One region of the Bacillus sp. JZ39 genome, then DNA from elsewhere that is predicted to be linked to it. Evidence: riboswitches for the same ligand, from Rfam matches in the RefSeq annotation. Region 1 holds a riboswitch; the other holds the start of a gene.

Region 1 (3,403 bases):
CATAGCCGCCTTCCGCTGTCCAAGTGGACTGGAAGTTGCCGCGGCAAATATGCATGGTTACCGTCAAGTCATCCGGGCGGTCTGCAATCGCGTCGTTAATCGATTTCGCAAACAGCTGGCGAAGCTCATCAGGCGTTGTTCCGAACGCTTCGATTTGTTTTAAGCCTTTTTCTGATAAGAAAACGGCCCACGCTGTATCATCAAGCTGGAGGTAGCGGCAGCCTCTGTCATAAAACGCTTGAATCGCTTTTTTATATGCTTTGGATACATCATGCTGGAAAAGGTGATAGTCGTTTTTGTATGCACCTTTTTCCAATTTCCCGCGGAAAAACAGCATATTCGGGCTTGGAATGGTCATCTTTGGCGTCGCGTCACCGGCAATGCTATGGAGAAATGAGTAATCTTCAAGCATTGGGTGAGTTGAAAAGTCGATATCGCCTGTGACTTTAATGCCGCGTGCTTTTGTCTGTACGTTATGGAATTGAATGCCTTGCTCAGGAGTAAACGGCTCAACGCCATCTAAGTTTTCCAGGAAATCAAAGTGCCACCATGCTCTGCGGAATTCACCGTCTGTCACGACGTTCAGGCCGGTTTCCTTCTGTTTTTCCACAATGCGGATGATTTCATCGTTTTCAATTTGGCGAAGCTGCTCTGCGGTCATTTCGCCGGCCGCTTTTTGCAGCCGCGCTTTTTTGACGGGCTCAGATCTTAGCAGGCTTCCGACTTGATCCGCGCGAAACGGCGGTTTTTTTCTTTGAAGTGATTTTTGTTCTGCGGGTGTTGTTTGTTGTGACATGTTGTCCATTCCTTCTTTCCATTCAAATGTAAAAAAGCTCTTCCTTTGGATAAGGAAGAGCTTGCGTGACAATCTCAACCTTATCTTCAAGAGCAATCATTGCTCTAAAGGATTTAGCACCATTCTGTTAAACAGCGGTTGCCGGGTATCGCAGGGCCAGTCCCTCCACCTCTCTTGATAAGGAAAACCTTTTTATGAAATTTTCTGATAGTATCTATTATTCACACATTTTCTATTTCTGTCAATGATAGATTATCTCCACACATCGTTGGCAATGTCGATGACATGGCGAAGCTTTGCCCATTGCTGCTCCTCTGTCAGAAGGTTGCCTTCTTCTGTAGAGGCGAAACCGCACTGCGGGCTCAGGCATAGCTGGTCCAAGCTGACAAAACGCGCGGCTTCATTGATACGGCGTTTCACATCTTCAGGATTTTCAAGCTCGCCGTATTTCGATGTGATCAAGCCGAGCACAATTTGCAGATCCTTGCGCTTCACAAAACGGAGCGGATCAAAGTTTCCGGAGCGGTCATCATCGTATTCCAAGAAAAGGCCGTCAAGGTTTAAGCCGTCCAAAATCGTTTCCGCTACAGCGTCGTACCCTCCTGATGCCGCCCAGGTTGAGCGGAAGTTGCCGCGGCAAATGTGCATTGTGATCGTTAAATCGTCAGGCCGGTCTGCGACGGCATCGTTAATTGTTTTAGCAAATATGGCTGGCAATGTTTCTGGATCACCGCCGAGCGCCCGGACAACCTCTCTGCCTTTTTCCTCAAAGAAGAGAGCCCATGACGTATCATCGAGCTGGAGATAACGGCAGCCAGCATCATAGAAGGCTTTGATTGCTTTTTTGTATGCTTGGGCCAGGTCATGAAAATATTCCTCTTGATCGTCATAAATCCCTTTATCCGCCTTTTCGCCAAAAAACAGCATATTTGGGCTGGGAATGGTCAATTTTGGCGTCGCGTTACCGGCAATCTCATGTAAAAATTGATAATCAGCAAGCGCTGGGTGGCTCGTAAAATCGAGTTTTCCCGTCACTTTGATGCTGCGCGCTTTCGTTTTTGTGTTATGGAACTGAATTCCCTCAGCCGGAATGAACGGTTCCACACCGTCAAGTCCTTCTAGGAAGTCATAATGCCACCAAGAACGCCGGAATTCCCCGTCTGTTACCACGTTGAGACCGATTTCTTTTTGTTTTTCCACGATGCGGGTGATCTCTTGATTTTCGATATCACGAAGCTGTTCCGCTGTCATCTCACCAGCCGCTTTTTTTTGCCGGGATTCCTTCACCGGAACGGAACGAAGCAAACTGCCGACATGATCGGCGCGGAAAGGTGCTTTGTGTTGTTTTTCTGTTTTTTGTCCTGCAACATTCGTTTGTTGAGCCATGTTATTCGCCTCTTTTCTGAAATAATGAGCATGTAAAAAGCTCTTCCTTTGTGAAGGAAGAGCTTGAACGATCAAATCTCCGCCTCATCTGCAAGAACGCAATGTTCTTAAGGATTTAGCACCATTCTGTTTGAAACAGCGGTTGCCGGGTATCATAGGGCCAGTCCCTCCACCTCTCTTGATAAGGTACAACTTCATATTCAGATTTCAATTATCTTAATATTATTACTTTTGCATCAATTGTCAATGCTTTTTAGAAAATACTTTCATCTTCATCGTTATATAAAACCATATCAAGCACGATAGCGATGGCAGTGCAAATCAGAACATCTTCCTCGTTTGCAATCTGCAAGTGATAGGAATCACCCCAACTGAGCCACTTTTTGCTCACTGACATCCGGACACTTTCCCCGTCCGTCAGCTGGAATTCATCCCTCCATAAATCACCATCGATTTCCCAGTTAAGCCCGGAAATCACAAATTTCGGTTTGAAAAACGTTACTTTCTTCGTTACCTCACAAACTGTTTTCCCGCCAATTGAAATCTCATAGCGCGGCAATAAAGACATTAGTTTTTGTTCTATGGAAACGAGCGTTTTCCCAGATGAGTCTGTCATTTGTAATGAGTCTCCTAACGAGAAAAAACGCCCCTCCACCTTGAATGTTTCTTGTTCATCCCGGTCATAAATGTGAAATGCATCTTTAAATGAGAACATTTTTTGTTTCATAAATAACTCGATCATTGCTGAAGTCTCCTTTGGGTTTGCCTTGTATGAAATTACGGATAGGTGGCGAAAAGGTTTCAGGCTCTAAATCAAAACAATTTTAAAAGGCTGCGTGATTCAGCAGCCTTTTCATTTGAAATATAGAATTAGGAAAGATGCATCCGGCGTTTTTGGCGGATGGCGTCAAGGTCGATTAGGTTGTTGTGATGAGGTGCGGCTGCTGGCAGAGGGCTTGTCTTTTGCGGTTTGCGGCGATTGTCCTTGCTGAAAGAAAAAAGAAGATAGCCGCATAATGCGATGATAATAAATAGGATCATATTACATACCTCCCAAAAAAAGTTTTGGTACTCTCTATTGTACGGATAAAAAGTCAAAAAGTATTCAAAAAATTCTAAATCAATAAATAACAAGAAACTGTCCCTCTAAAACAGTATAACCTGATGACCTGAAAATAGTCTTGAATCACGCTGTTTGCTCTTGTTGATGATTGGTTCTAT
Region 2 (3,403 bases), 1.8 Mb from region 1:
TGCTTTTTAGAAGATTTTACTTCAATCTTAAAATAACGAAACAGCTTAGATACGAAATAGGTGAAGCCGAAAGCGAACAGCGGGACAAAAACCCAAAATGACACAATGATCAGAAGATTGTTCACAAACAATACCTTATAAGCCACTCCCACGCCGACAACCGCGCCGACTGTTACTTCACTTGTCGACAAAGGAATGCCGAGCAGATTAGCAGTAAAGAGCGACAGGGCAGCAGCTCCAATAATGATGCAAACAATCGTCAGTGTAATCGTCTGCTCAGGAATAATGCCGGAGCTGATTGTTTTTACAACCTCGCCTCCGCCAATGACCGCCCCGGCAAAGACACCGACTGCGCATAGGATCAAAGCGTAGGTTTTCTTTTTGATGGCTCCGGAGCCGTAAGCAACCCCCATCGAAGCTGCAGCGCCGCTTGCACCAATATTCATCGCGAAAAACAAGCTAAATAAAATAGCGGCTAATTCCATTTTGCAGCTCCTTATTCATGCAGTCCGCATTCTGTTTTCGCCATACCATTCCATCTGCCTGAGCGCAAATCCTCTGCTGTAAAAGCGGGAGCAGTGCAAGGCGCACAGCCAATACTTGGATATCCTTGGTCATGAAGCGGATTGTAGTCGAGTTCATTCCGGGATGTGTATCTCCAAATGTCTTTCCAAGTCCAATGGATAAGCGGGCAAACTTTTACTGACTTGAATTTTTCATCTTTGTTTAAGAAATTCGTATTGGCACGGCTTGGCCCTTGATCACGGCGCAGGCCGGAAAGCCAGGCTGGATGTCCTGAAAGCGCCTCTCTTAAAGGAACGACCTTTCTAAGATAGCAGCACTGATTCGGCTCTCTTTCCCACAGTTTGTCACCATGTTCTTCGGCTTGTTCCTCAAGGGTGAGGTCTGGTTTTTTCAGGATGATATTAAGACCCGGATAACGCTCTTTCACTCGTTCAATTGTTTCATAGGTTTCTTTAAAATGAAGTCCTGTATCAAGAAACACAATCTCTGCGTCTTTTTTCACTTTATAAATTAAGTCAATCAGAACGATTCCCTCAATTCCGAAACTGCAGGCATAAACAAGCTGATTGCCGTAATGGCCGTATGCCCATTTTAAAACTGACAGCGCTCCTTTGTAAGGATCGTCTTCCGGAAATGTAATCGTTGGTTCTTCCCAATTATCGTACGTTAACATTTCTTCTTTCCTCCTTTCGGAGACAAACAAACAGTAGCTTTCTGCCGGTTGTCTTTTCCCAATTGTAATGTGATTCGCGGCTGCTGATATCACAGACAGCCTTTTTTCCTCTTAAAATAAAAAACTTTCAATCCGGCGGAAAGAAAGACAGGAACAGCATGCAGCCCTTATCTTTCAAAATGGAATTCATTTTGCTGGAAGTAGCACCTTACAAACTATGCAGGTTGCCGGGCTTCATAGGTCCAGTCCCTCAGCCGCTCTTGATAAGTTTTTAGATTTGTAGTAAATTTTAGCACAATTCTAACATAAGTCAACCCGACTTTTTTTATAGGATTAATAAAAAAACAGGCCTCACAGCCTGTTTTCAAGTACAGCAAGGCTTTGAAGCCTCTTTACATCATTTGAATTTATTTTTTATTTTTTAAACCAATCTTTTGACTCGGGATTTCGTTTCCATGTTTGCAGCTTTTTTAGATCATCTGAATGAATATTTCCGTTTTCAAGCGCGACCTCTGTGAGCGTATCATAATCAGTTAATGAGTAGTATGGCAGTTCTGCCTTTGCGAAGGCTTCCTCCGCTTTAGGAAGTCCGTACGTAAAGATTGAGACGACACCAAGCACTTCACAGCCGGCCGCTTGTAAAGCTGCACAAGCTTCAAGCACGCTGCCTCCTGTGGAGATTAAGTCTTCAATGACGACTGTTTTTTGCCCTTCTTGCACAGCTCCCTCAATCTGATTGCCTTTACCGTGCGCCTTCGGCTTGCTCCTCACATAACACATCGGAAGATTCAAACGGTCAGCCGCAAGAGCAGCATGAGGAATACCCGCGGTTGCTGTTCCCGCAATCATTTCAGCTTCAGGAAAATGCTCTTTGACAAGCTTGCTGATGCCTGAGGCGACATCATTTCTGACCTCTGGGAAAGATAGCGTAAGGCGGTTGTCACAGTAGATTGGAGATAAAATGCCGCTTGCCCATGTGAACGGCTCGTTCGGGCGTAAAAATACAGCTTGGATGTCTAATAGATGTTTTGCGATGATTTGTTTCAAGATTTAATTCCCTCCCATTCAAGTCTGACAGCCTTATAGGCTTTTACCGGGTCTTCCGCTTTTGTAATCGAGCGTCCTACTACAATCGCTGATGAACCTTTCTCTCTTGCAATAGCAGGCGTCGCTACGCGGACTTGGTCATTCGCAGCGTCCTCAGACATTCTGATCCCCGGAGTGACAGTCAGAAATGAAGGCGACACCGCTTGATAAATGGCTTTTGCTTCATGAACAGAGCAGACCACTCCATCCAGTCCGCTCTCTTCCGCCTGTTTGCTGTAGTGCACAACCGTATCAATCAGAGATTTTTCGATCAGCAGTTCATCTTTCATGATTTGTTCAGATGTGCTTGTCAGCTGGGTTACCGCGATCAGTGACGGACGTTTTTTTCCAGCCGGCGTACCTTCTTCTAAGCCTTCGAGAGCTGCCTGCATCATTTTTTTGCCCCCGGCAGCATGAACATTGACGAGATCTACTCCGAGACTGGCAAGGCGCTTCATCGCTTTGTTTACAGTAGTCGGGATGTCATGAAGCTTTAGATCTAAAAACAGCTCGCAGTTTCTTTCTTTTAATTGTTTCACGATCGATGGCCCTTCTTGATAAAAAAGCTCCATTCCAACCTTTACAAATAACGGTTCTTGCTGAAAAGGAGCTAAGAACGCGAGTGTTTCTTCAGCTGATGCAAAATCAAGCGCGATGATGGGCAGGTTGTTTTTCATGATTCCAGCTCCTTCCGATGCATTCTTCAATTGATTGATAGCCGTATTGGCGCAAAACAGATGGGAGCTGTTCAATAATCTCTGGACATGCAAAAGGATTCACAAAGTTTGCTGTTCCGACAGCGACTGCGCTTGCTCCCGCGAGAAGAAATTCCAGGGCATCTTCAGCCGTTTGCACGCCTCCCATTCCGATAATCGGGATATTGACCATCTGGCTGACTTCATACACCATGCGAATGGCAACCGGCTTCACAGCAGGACCCGAAAGTCCCCCTGTTTTATTCGCTAATATCGGTTTGCCGGTTTTTAAATCGAGTCTCATGCCGATTAGTGTGTTGATCATCGTAAGACCGTCCGCTCCCGCTTCCTCGATCGCTAATGCAATTTCTGTGATATTGGCCACGTTCGGGGAAAGCTTCACATAAACGGGTACATCCGAAAC

What was found. A riboswitch is a leader RNA that binds a small molecule or an ion and turns the genes downstream of it on or off. The one in region 1 is predicted to bind S-adenosylmethionine.
Region 2: another riboswitch for S-adenosylmethionine. It lies ahead of M1D65_RS08360 (phosphoadenylyl-sulfate reductase); the one in region 1 lies ahead of M1D65_RS19460 (5-methyltetrahydropteroyltriglutamate--homocysteine S-methyltransferase).

What each region holds. Positions count from the first base shown of each region.
Region 1 covers NZ_CP096389.1:3,795,651-3,799,053, reverse strand. The annotation lists gene M1D65_RS19465 (5-methyltetrahydropteroyltriglutamate--homocysteine S-methyltransferase) at 1-796, opposite strand, end outside; SAM riboswitch class I at 874-980, opposite strand; gene M1D65_RS19460 (5-methyltetrahydropteroyltriglutamate--homocysteine S-methyltransferase) at 1,049-2,182, opposite strand; SAM riboswitch class I at 2,264-2,370, opposite strand; gene M1D65_RS19455 (LURP-one-related/scramblase family protein) at 2,436-2,924, opposite strand; gene M1D65_RS19450 (hypothetical protein) at 3,053-3,316, opposite strand.
Region 2 covers NZ_CP096389.1:1,596,526-1,599,928, reverse strand. The annotation lists gene cysP (sulfate permease) at 1-485, opposite strand, end outside; gene M1D65_RS08360 (phosphoadenylyl-sulfate reductase) at 497-1,198, opposite strand; SAM riboswitch class I at 1,363-1,468, opposite strand; gene pyrE (orotate phosphoribosyltransferase) at 1,613-2,245, opposite strand; gene pyrF (orotidine-5'-phosphate decarboxylase) at 2,242-2,961, opposite strand; gene M1D65_RS08345 (dihydroorotate dehydrogenase) at 2,930-3,403, opposite strand, start outside.